One region of the Nonomuraea sp. NPDC049480 genome, then DNA from elsewhere that is predicted to be linked to it. Evidence: riboswitches for the same ligand, from Rfam matches in the RefSeq annotation. Region 1 holds a riboswitch; the other holds the start of a gene.
The links. Region 1 has a riboswitch for S-adenosylmethionine ahead of thrC (threonine synthase). Riboswitches for the same ligand answer to the same signal wherever they lie in the genome.
Positions count from the first base shown of each region.

Region 1 (5,670 bases):
CCGGCCGGCCGCCCGCCACCGCGCTGGAGCTCGGGCCGGGGCTCGCCGACGTGCCCGGGCTGGTCGTGCTGGGGCACTACGGCTTCGAGCGCTGGGAGAACGGCCGGATCTCCGCCCCGCCGCCCCATCCCGGCGTGCCCCAGGCCGAGGCGGAGCTGCAACTGCTGCTCGGCTCGCTCGGGTTGCAGGGCGTCACGATCGAGGACAAGGGCCGCGCGGTCGCGGTCCACACCAGGCGCGCCGCCGACCCCGAGGGTGCGCTGGACGCGCTGCGCGAGCCCTTGGCGCGGCTGGCGGACAAGCACGGGCTGGCGGTCGAGCCGGGCCGTTTCGTGCTGGAGCTGCGGCCGCCCGGCATGGACAAAGGGCACGCGCTCAGCCTGTTCCTGGCCGAGCGGGCCGCCAGGTCGGTCATGTTCGTCGGCGACGATCTGGGCGATCTGGCCGCGTTCGACGCCGTACGCGCCTCCGGGTTGCCCGGCGTGACCGTGTGCAGCGGGTCCGCCGAGGTGACCGCCTTGGCCGAGCGCGCCGACATCGTGGTGGACGGCCCGGACGGGGTGGTGGCGCTGCTGGAGGAGCTCGCGTCGGCGTTCAGCCGTTCATGAGTGGTTTGCAAGTCGCGATCCCTAGTGTCGGGCGCATGTACAAGCGTTACCTTGCCGTCGCATCCGTGGCCGCTGCCACCGTGCTGTCCGTGTCCCTCCCCGCCTCCGCCGCCGCTCCGGCCCAGCCGCTCAAGCTCAGAGGCGGCCTGACGCTCTACCTGCCGATCGAGTGGAAGGTCTACCGGGTCGGCACCGACTGGATCCGCGTGGTGACCGGTAAGTGCGGCAAGCCCACCCAGGGGTTTGGCGCTCCCGATGAGTGCGACAGCTTCTGGGTGCTCGGCCCGAAGGCCATCAAGCACGGCAATGAGCTCTTCAGCCCCTACACCGGGGCGGAGCCCTTCTATCCGGCGACCGACGTGCAGCTCTGCCCGCACAACCGTAAGTGGGGCCAGGCCATGGGCCCGGCCAAGGTCAAGGGCCTGCGCCAGGTCGGCCCCGGCCACAAGGCCGCCTATCGCGAGTGGAACTTCCGCTGCGTCAGCTACACGAACGGCAAGGTGAAGTCCCGCTACGTCCAGCGCGAGTGGTATCTCCCGAAGACGAAGGTCCTGGTCGTGGACCAGTGGAACACACCGGGGCTGTCCGTCGCGCTCAAGTACGCCGACTGGAAGTGAGCGCTCACGCCAAAGCGTCGAGCTGGGCCGCGAGCCACTTCTGCGGCGGCAGGGCGGTGGCCGCGGCGCAGAGCTTGTCGCGGCGCGCCCTGCGCTCGTCCTCGGGCATGATCAGCGCCTGGTGCAGGGCCGCGGCCGTGCCGTTGATGTCGTAGGGGTTGACCACGATCGCGTGCGGGCCCAGCTCTGCCGCCGCGCCCGCCTCGCGCGAGAGCACCAGCGCGCAGCGCGGCGACAGCACCGGGCCCTCCTTGGCCACCAGGTTCATCCCGTCGCGGATGGGGTTGACCAGCAGCACGTCGGCCATCCGGTACGCGGCCAGCGAGCGCGGGTAGTCGTCGTTGACGTTGAGAATGAGCGGGTCCCAGTCCTCGGTGGCGAACTGGTCCTCGATCGCCTGCGCGCAGCGCTGCACCGAGGCGGTGTATTCGCGGTATTCGGGCAGGTCGTGCCGGCTCGGATAGGCGAAGGCCAGATGCACCACCCGCCCGTGCCACTCGGGATGCGCCTCCAGGAACTCGCCGTACGCCACCAGACCGCGCACGATGTTCTTCGACAGCTCGGTGCGGTCGATGCGGACGATGAGCTTGCGGTCGCCGACCTGCTCCTTGATCGCGGCCATGTGCGACTCGACGTCGGGCTCGCAGGCTCGCTCCCACAGCGCCGCGCCGTCCACGCCGAGGCTGTGCACGCCGATCCGGGTCGTCCGGCCCGCGTGGGTGATGCTGCGGGCCACGCGGTCGACCTCGGCGCCGAGCAGCGCCTCGCAGCAGTCCATGAACGCCCCCGCCCACCTTCCCGTCAGGAACCCGGCGTGATCGGCCCCCAGGATGCCCTCCAGGACCTCGCGGGCCACCTCGTCGGGCAGCAGGGAGAAGTATTCGGGTGGCGCCCACGGGGTGTGGCTGAAGTGCGCGATGCGCAGGTCCGGCCGCTCGGCCCGGAGCATCGCCGGTGTGAGCGTCAGGTGGTAGTCCTGCACCATCACGCGCGCGCCGTGCCCGGCCTCCTCGGCCAGCGCCAGCGCGAACGCCCCGTTGTAGTCACGATAGGACTCCCACTCACGCTCGAACCTGGTGCCGAACTTGGGCGAGTTGGGGATGTCATAGAGCAGGTGGTTGACGAACCACAGCGTGGAGTTGGCCACGGCGTTGTAGGCGCGGTGGAACGTGGCGGCGGGGATGTCGAGCATCCGCAACGGCCCGGTGTCGTAGCCGGCGTGGTCGATCCGGCCGCCCGGGGACAGGCGCACGGCGCTGCGGTCGTCGTCGGACAGCGCCGCGCAAACCCACAGGACGCCGTCCTTCTTGGCCACGCCGGACAGCCCGGACACCAGGCCGCCTCCGCCACGTTTCATGGTCAGCTCGCCGTCGTCGGAGACGGTGAAGGAGACAGGCCCTCTGTTCGAGGCCACCAGGACGCTGTTCATCGAGTCTCCCTTCGATCATAGGATCCCAGCTATGGCGCTAGATGAGCTAACCGAGGAACTCGCCCGATCCGCCGCAGCCGGAGATCATCGCGCGCTCGGCGAGCTATTGGCCAGGATCGAGCCCGATGTGATGCGTCACTGCGCCCGGATCCTGCCCTACCACCAGGACGCCGAGGAGGCGTCCCAGGACACTCTGCTGGCCGTGGCCCGCAACATCGGGCGTTTCGAGGGGCGGGCCAGGTTCAGCACCTGGCTGCACATCGTCACGGCAAACTGCGCGCGGACCACGTACCGGTCGCTGAAGCGCAGGGCGGCCGAGCAGACCTCCGACGAGCTGCCCATGCAGAAGCCGGACGTGCGGCGGGTCAGCGTGATCGCGGGCTCCCGCCTCGACCTGCTCGACGCGATGGAGGCGCTGGAGGCCGACAAGCCCGACCTGGCGCAGGCGCTGGTGCTGCGCGACATCGTCCAGCTCGACTACAACGAGGTGGCCGAGCAGCTCGGCATCCCCCTGGGGACCGCCAAATCCCGCATTCACCAGGCGCGCAAATACGTGCAGGGTGTGCTCGGAGAGGATTATCGCTGAGACCATCCGTCTCATACTTTGAGACGGGTGGTAATCGAGCCTCCTTGAGCGGGTAGAGTCCATTTCAACAACTGCATATTGCTCATCCAGAGGGGTGGAGGGACCGGCCCTGCGAAGCCCCGGCAACCCTCCCGGCTTGTGACTCGCGACCTGGCGAGGCCGACCGGGACAAGGTGCCAATTCCGGTTCGCGGTCAAGGTGGCCGCGGGCGAAGATGAGGGAAGGCCTCGCTTCATGTCGCTCGACTTTGGTCCTGCTACCTCTCTCTCCTGCCGCGAGTGCGGCACGCGCTACCCCCTCGGCCCGAGCTTCGCCTGCCTGGAGTGTTTCGGGCCGCTCGAGGCGGCCTATGACTTCGGCACCGTCACCCGCGCGGACATCGAGTCCGGTCCCGCCAACATCTGGCGCTACCGCTCGCTGCTGCCCGTGCCGGTCGACGTGGCGAGCAAGCCCAACATGAACCCGGGCTGGACCAAGCTGGTCAAGGCGGGCAACCTCGGGCGGGCGCTCGGCATCAAGTCCCTGTACGTGAAGGACGACTCGGGCAATCCCACCCACTCCTTCAAGGACCGGGTGGTCGCCATCGCCGTCGAGGCGGCGCGCAACTTCGGTTTCCACACACTTTCCTGCTCCTCCACGGGCAACCTCGCGGGCGCGGTGACGGCGGCCGCGGCGCGGGCCGGGCTCGACGCCTGCGTGTTCATCCCCTCCAACCTCGAAGCAGCCAAGATCGCCATGGCCCGGGTGTTCGGCGGCAAGCTGATCGGGATCGACGGGACCTACGACGAGGTCAACAGGTTCTGCTCGGAGCTGATCGGCGACCCGCTGGGCGACAAGTGGGGGTTCGTCAACGTCAACCTGCGGCCGTACTACGCCGAGGGCTCCAAGACGCTCGCGTACGAGATCGCCGAGCAGCTCGGCTGGCGGCTGCCGCAGCAGATCATCATCCCGATCGCCTCCGGCTCGCAGCTCACGAAGATCGACAAGGGCTTCAAGGAGCTGGTGGCGCTGGGGCTGGTCGAGGACACGCCGTACAAGATCTTCGGGGCGCAGGCGGCCGGCTGCTCGCCGGTGTCGGCGGCGTACAAGGCTGGGCACGACGTGGTCCAGCCGGTCAAGCCGGACACCATCGCCAAGTCGCTGGCCATCGGCAACCCCGCTGACGGGCCGTACGTGCTGGACATCGCCCGGCGCACCGGAGGGGCCGTCGAGGACGTCACCGACCCCGAGATCGTGGCCGCGATCAAGCTCCTGGCCTCGACGGAGGGTATCTTCGCCGAGACCGCGGGCGGGGTTACCGTGGGCGTGCTCAAGAAGCTCGTCGAAACGGGGTCGCTCGACCCCGAGGCCGAGACCGTGGTGCTCAACACCGGCGACGGGCTCAAGACGCTCGACGCCATCACCGGCGACGATGCCAAGCCCACGGCCGTGATCCGGCCCTCTCTCGACGCGTTCCGCGCGGCTGTCTGACAATCAGGAAAGGCGAGATAACCATGAGCGTTTCGGTGCGGATTCCCACCATCCTCCGCACGTACACCGGGGGGAACGCGGAAGTGAGTGGCGAGGGCGCGACTCTTCGTGACGTGCTCGCCAAGCTCGACTCCGACTACCCGGGGATCGGCGCGAGAATTCTCGATGAATCGGGCAAGATTCGACGTTTCGTCAACGTTTACGTTGGGGAAGAGGACGTCCGATTTGCTCAGGGCCTCGACACTCCCGCCCCGGAAGGCACTCAGATCTCCATCATCCCGGCAGTCGCCGGCGGCTGAGTGCGATAGATCACATCCTTGAAGGCGCCCCCAGTGGGCGCCTTCTCCTTTTCCTCCTAATTCAACATTGAACGACCTTCTCTGCGAAGAAATGCGTCGTTTGCGGATTGACTCTGTTGCCAAACCCCGTGCCACAGGTATGGTCGAGGGCGATCGTCTGGCTTGATTTTTCCTTAAGTCATGCGATTACGGGTCTCGCGGTGGAATGGGCGAGATCCGTGAGCCCAGTAAGAGGAGTCGGAAGTGGCGCAGGGCACCGTCAAGTGGTTCAACGCGGACAAGGGCTACGGCTTCATCGCGGTAGACGGTGGTAAGGATGTATTCGTCCATTACTCGGCGATCCTGATGGACGGGTACCGATCTCTCGAACAGGGGCAGCGCGTCGAGTTCGAGATCACGCAGGGCCAGAAGGGACCACAGGCGGAGTCTGTCCGCTCGGTCTGATTCTCGTCACTGGTCTGCACCCGGTAGGCATCGCGCGGCAGCGCAGTCCGTGCGGTCCTGCCAGCCTCGTTTCGTCGATCTACGGCGGGCCGTGCGGTGAGCGGCCCGCCGTACAGACGGACTGACCTGGGCGGGAACCCCGGGCGGTGAGTCCTTAGCTTGCACTCGACAGGGTAGAGTGCTAAACAGTTCGTTGGCACTCTGTGTGGCAGAGTGC
Region 1 is NZ_JBITMD010000021.1:131,718-137,387, reverse strand. Features, by position in the region: gene otsB (trehalose-phosphatase) at 1-608, shown strand, start outside; gene ACIBX3_RS43590 (hypothetical protein) at 644-1,225, shown strand; gene ACIBX3_RS43585 (trehalose-6-phosphate synthase) at 1,230-2,654, opposite strand; gene ACIBX3_RS43580 (RNA polymerase sigma factor) at 2,686-3,240, shown strand; SAM riboswitch class I at 3,320-3,461, shown strand; gene thrC (threonine synthase) at 3,475-4,710, shown strand; gene ACIBX3_RS43570 (MoaD/ThiS family protein) at 4,734-5,009, shown strand; gene ACIBX3_RS43565 (cold-shock protein) at 5,253-5,453, shown strand.

Region 2 (5,670 bases), on a different contig from region 1:
CCCCCTGCTGCTCCTGTCGGGCGTGCTGCTGCCGCTGGAGACCGCTCCGGGGTGGCTGCGGACGGTCGGGCAGTTCAATCCGGTGACGTACATCGTGGACGCCCAGCGCTCCCTCTTCTCCGGCGATCTCGCCGCCCCCTCCATCCTGTACGGCACCGCGTCCGCCTGCCTGATCGCCGCGGCCGGCTTGTGGCTGGGCAACCGCACCCTGCGCCAAGGGGTCGTCTAGGGACTGATCGCCAGGAACAGGAACGCCGCGAACAGCACCAGATGCACCCCGCTCTGCATGAGCGTCGCCCGCCCCGGCACGACGGTGAGCGTGGAGACGACGATCGTCAGGGCGAACAACACCAGGTGAGTGCCGCCGAGCCCGAGGAACAGCGGCCCGTCGAGCCAGATCGACGCCACCGCGATGGCCGGGATGGTCAGCCCGATGCTGGCCATCGCCGACCCGAGCGCCAGGTTCAGGCTGATCTGGACCTGGTCGCGCCGGGCCGCGCGGACGGCGGCGATCGTCTCGGGCAGCAACACCAGCAGTGCGATCACGACGCCCACGACGGCCTGCGGCAGCCCGGCCGACGACACCGCCAGCTCGATCACCGGCGATTCGATCTTGGCCAGGCCGACCACCGACACGAGCGCGACCAGCAGCAGCCCGAGGCTGGCCAGCGCGGTGCGCCCGGAGGGCCGGGGCGCGTGGTCATCCGGGTCGATGGGCGCGCCGTCCCGGGCGACCGGCAGGAAGTAATCGCGGTGGCGTACGGTCTGGGTCACCACGAACAACCCGTACAGCGCGAGCGAGACCACCGCCGCGAAGCCCAGTTGCGCGGGCGAGAACGCCGGTCCCCGTGCGCTCGTCGTGAACGTGGGGAGCACGAGGCTCAGCGTGGTGAGCGTGGCCACCGTGGCGAGTGCCTTGCCCGTGCCCTCCGCGTTGAATGCCGCGATCCGCCGCTTCAGGGTGACGGTGAGCAGGGACAGTCCCACGATGCCGTTGCAGGTGATCATCACGGCCGCGAACACGGTGTCCCGGGCCAGCGTCGCGGTCTGCTCACCGCCGGAGATCATGAGGCTGACGATCAGCGCCACCTCGATCACCGTGACGGCCACGGCCAGCACCAGCGAGCCGAACGGCTCCCCCACGCGATGCGCGATCACCTCGGCGTGGTGCACGGCGGCCAGCACCGCGCCGGCCAGCAGCAGGGCCACGACGATCACCAGCACGGCCGGTAGCTCGCGGCCCCAGGTCAGCCCCAGCGCGAGCAGCGCCAGAGCGGGGATGAGAACGGTCCACAACCTCGCAACGTTACGGATCATGTACAGGGGGCTCTCCTATCTCGATACGAGTTTCACCCTGATCATGCCTTGACATCCGTTTTAAGGGGGAATGAAGGTGGCTTGATGACCCACCTGATCGCCACGACCACCGTGCCCTGGATCCCCGTGGCACACCGCCTGGACGTCATCCTCTCCGGCGAGCTCCCGCCCGCGGATCACACCACGTCGGCCTTCGCGTTCGTCTCGGACAGCCTCGGGAGGACGCTGATGACGTGCGTGGATCGGGTGGGGCGCGGCTGGGACATCCCGGGCGGCCACCTCGATCCCGGTGAGAGCGCGATCGACGCCGCGGTACGCGAGCTGCACGAGGAGACCGGCCTGCGGTTGCCGGTCTCCGCCCTGTCGCACTTCGCCTGGCAGCGCATCGAACTCCTGGACCCGCCGCCCGCCGACTACCGGTACGCGTCGTTGACGTACATGGCCATGTTCCGGGCTGTTCTGCCTGGTCCTGGCGCCCCGACCCGCCCGCCGGCCGGCTCGGAGAGCACGCACGCCGACTGGTTGCCCCGGAAGGAGATCGAGCGCCTGTGCGGGCACCGCACGTGGCTGGTGCTGCTAGACGACGTGGGCTCGCTCTAGATCTTCGTCCGGCCGGTACATCCGCTCGGGAATCCGGGCAAGCGTGGACGGACGCACCTGCGGCCCCAGCCCGTACAGCTTCTGGAAACTCATGATCAGCGGCCGCCACGCGTCGGGGTCGATCCGATCGTCAGTCCCCGCCATCCGGATCTCCTCGTGCACCCAGACCCGCTGCACCCGCACCTCGAACGCCAGCACCCCACCGTCATCGCCCACCGGATGCACCGCCTCCACCACGGCCTCCATGCTGACCGGGCACTCGGCCACCCGTGGCGGCGCCACCGTCTCGGAGGGCGTGGCGGTCAGCCCGGCCCGCCGGAACTTGTCCGGCACGTACCGATATCCCCGCTCCTGCTTCCGCTCCGGGACGGGATCCGACCCGGTGGTGAGCGCAAGCCGGTCGACGGCGTCGGCGAGGGCGTCGGACGGCAGATTCAGGACGCACTCCCGGGTCCTGACCAGGTTCTGCGCCGTCTTGGCCCGCGCGCCGAGCCCCAGCAGCGCACGCCAGCCGAGCCAGAAGGCCGACGACATGGGGGCGAGGTTGGGGGTTCCGTCCTCGTTCATGGACGAGATCAGTACCACCGGCGTGCCGAAGTAGAGGATGTTCGGTTCGATGCTGGTGTGCGTGTCCACGACGATGCTCATGCGCACCACTGTCGCCGCTCGTCACAGCACTGCGCTGGCGGCCATCGGACCCCCTATTTCAGTCTCTTCTCGGCGAAGAGGTAGCCGCCCATGACGCCGCCTGACTGGAACACCCAGAACCGCACCTCGGCCACTTCGGGCTTCATCTGGCTCCAGGCCTGCGCGGGCAGGAACGCGGAACCCAGGATGCGGGCACTCCGGAGGACTCCGATCGCCCTCCGGCGCTCGGCGATCGACTGACTTCACTCATTTTCTTTCCTCCATCAGCCAAGACTTTGGGGCTGATTTATGGAGAGCCGTATGCAGGGCGTATGGGCTTGACCCGCACCACTTGGAAAACCAGTGTGCATAACCCAGGCACCTACGATGAACCCGACTACCACCATCAAGACGCCGGAGCAAATCAGAACCCCCTCACTCCGCGTGCCCCCACCGCCGCCGAAGGGCCAGGAGACCAGACACCATGACGCGTGAGTCCGCAACCAGGAACAGCCGGCTCGACCAGTCCGAAAGGACCAACAACTCGAATTTCGTCCGGCTTTCGGTAAATTTGAGCCACGAAACCGCCGATACGTTCAAGACCCTGGCCGAGCGCAAAGGTCTGTCTTTCACGGAGGCGATCCGCCAGGCCATCACCATCTGGAAATTCGTCGAAGACCAGCTGTCGCAGGGCCACGAGCTCGCCGTGGTCGAAGCCGATGGAACCCCCAGAAAAGTGCTCATCCTCTGAACACGGACAGCGCGGGCTCGACGTCGAGCCCGCGCTCCTGAGGACGACCCCTATGGACGGGTGAGGCGAGCGATCAGGGCCGCCTTGACCTCCGGCCACTCCTCAGCGATCACGGAGAACATGGCCGAGTCCCGCACTTTCCCCTCCTCGCCCGGCGCCCACGAGGGCGACCAGTTACGCAGCACTCCCTCGAACCGGGCGCCGAGCCGTTCCATGGCCCGCCGCGACCGCAGGTTGCGGGCATCCGTCTTGAGATCGACCCGCACCACCCCGAGCGCCTCGAACGCATACGTGAACAGCAGGAACTTCGCCTCGGCGTTGATCCCGGTCCCCTGCGCCGACGCCGCGAGCCACGTCCAGCCCACCTCGACCGCCTGCAGCTCGGGCCGCCCCGGCCACGTCCGCAGATCCCAGTACGCCGTACACCCCACGGCCCTGCCGTCCGCCACCCGCACCTGCGCGAACGGCGTCAGCCCCGCACGCTCCCGCTGCGCCTTGACGTATGCATCCATCTCCTCGGCCCTCGGCACCAGGGTGAAGCCGTAGGCGGACCGATCTTCCTCCGCCGCCCGCGCCAGATCCCCCGCATGCCGTGGGTGCAGCGGCTCCAGCCGTACGAGCGATCCGCACAACACCGGAACGTCGAGCCGCACACTCATCGGAACCCTCCTCATCGTTCCTGGCATTGGCACCTTGCCTCGGCAGGTTGCCGGACCGTCGTAGGGCCAGGTCCCTCGGATCCTCTGGATGAAATCTCGGTGTGGCGATGATGCACGACCACGCGAAGAGACGTCAACGGCGAGGCTTCTCCACTTTGACCTTCCAGCTGGTCACGCTGGAGATCTGGCCGACGGTGTTCGGCGCCACGCTGGTGGTGCTCGGCCGGCTGTGGCGTATCGACCGCTTCGGGCTGCTGTACGAGGAGCAGAAGCGCCTCGGCGCCGTCCACTGAACGGAAAGCCGTCAGGTCTTCTTGATCAAGTTTGCGACGGCGTCGGGAGTCACTCCCTGGGAGACGTCCTCCAGCCTCCTGAACCATCGGTAGTCGACCTTCCCGGAAGAAGTCTTCTTCAGTGTGATCCACCCGGTGGGCACGCACCTGTGCTGGGGATCGTCGGTGATCTGCTCCCTGACCACGGTGACGCCAGTGGAGTGGGCCGGTTCGAGTGTGACGGTCCCGGAACACTTCAGGTCGGGGTACGCCACCTTGCCGGCCCGCTCGCCGAGCGTCGCGCCCTTGGTGAGCGTGAGCGTGACGTGGTAGTCCTTGGCGCCGTTCTGGTGGACGGTGCCCTTCCAGGTCCCGGCGAGCGACTTCCCGATGGGCGCCGCCACAAGCTGCGGGGCGGCCGCCGCTTCCGGCACCGCCGAGCCGTCGGCCGGCAGCCACAGGTTCAGCAGGAGCAGACTGAGCAGGACCAGCATCGCGGCGGAGGCCGTCACCGTGGCACCGGCCAGCGCCCGGCGGAAGATCAGATAGCTCAGCGGGAGGCTGCCGAGGGGACGTGGCTTGGTCTCCCACGGACGTCGCGCGTCGCCCGCCGTCAACTCGCCGGTGTTCCTCCCCTCGGCGAGGCGCCCGTTCAGCCGCAGCCCGCTCAGCCAGCCCAGCAGCTCGGCGATCTGCGTGCCCTGGGGCGGCAGGCCGGAGGCCAGGTAGCGGACCTCCGCGCCCTGGTGGTTCAGCTCACGTACGAGGTTGCCCAGACCCATGAGCGTGAGCCAGCCGGGCAGATCCTCGACACCGTGCCCGGAGGTGGTTGCCCGCAGCAGGTCCGCCTTGGTGAGGACGACCGCGACCCGCCGCTGTTTTCCGCCGTCGGCGCGGGTGGCCAGCTCGTTGCGGAGCCGGGTGAAGGTGTCGGCGGGGTCCTCGCGTGACAGCACGACCCCTTTCGCGTCCAGCGCCTGCCGTTCGGACTCCAGCAGGTGGTCCTGCACGTCCGGCAGCGCGAACGGGTCGATGACCAGGATCAGCGCCTCGCCGTGCGCCAGGTAGCGCATCTCCTCGACCTTGCTTGCCCCGGTGTAGTGCTCGCCGGACGGGTCGAACAGATAGAGGATCCGGTTTCCGCCGGGCTTGCCCGGCAGCTCCACGTCCAGCATCACCGCTTTGGGCAGGTTGGGCAGCGTCTTGCTGATCCTCCCCGACGACAACTCCCTGCGGAGCTGCCGGAAGGCCTGCTCGTCGCTCTTGTCGGCGAACAGGGCGCGGCCTCCCGCCGCGGTCACCGCCCCGTGGATCGCGTCCACTCCGATGGCCATGAACGTGGTCTTGCCCGCGTCGGGCCCGCCGACGAACGGCAGCGGCTCGATGCGCACCCGCCCGACGCGGGTCGGCAGCAGGCGATCGCAGTGGGGGCAGTACGCCTGGA
Region 2 is NZ_JBITMD010000025.1:114,275-119,944, forward strand. Features, by position in the region: gene ACIBX3_RS47205 (ABC transporter permease) at 1-229, shown strand, start outside; gene ACIBX3_RS47210 (calcium:proton antiporter) at 226-1,317, opposite strand; gene ACIBX3_RS47215 (NUDIX hydrolase) at 1,402-1,917, shown strand; gene ACIBX3_RS47220 (flavin reductase family protein) at 1,894-2,565, opposite strand; gene ACIBX3_RS47225 (ribbon-helix-helix protein, CopG family) at 3,029-3,295, shown strand; gene ACIBX3_RS47230 (GNAT family N-acetyltransferase) at 3,346-3,954, opposite strand; SAM riboswitch class I at 3,963-4,049, opposite strand; gene ACIBX3_RS47235 (DUF6653 family protein) at 4,110-4,247, shown strand; gene ACIBX3_RS47240 (hypothetical protein) at 4,259-5,670, opposite strand, start outside.
Region 2: another riboswitch for S-adenosylmethionine. It lies ahead of ACIBX3_RS47230 (GNAT family N-acetyltransferase); the one in region 1 lies ahead of thrC (threonine synthase).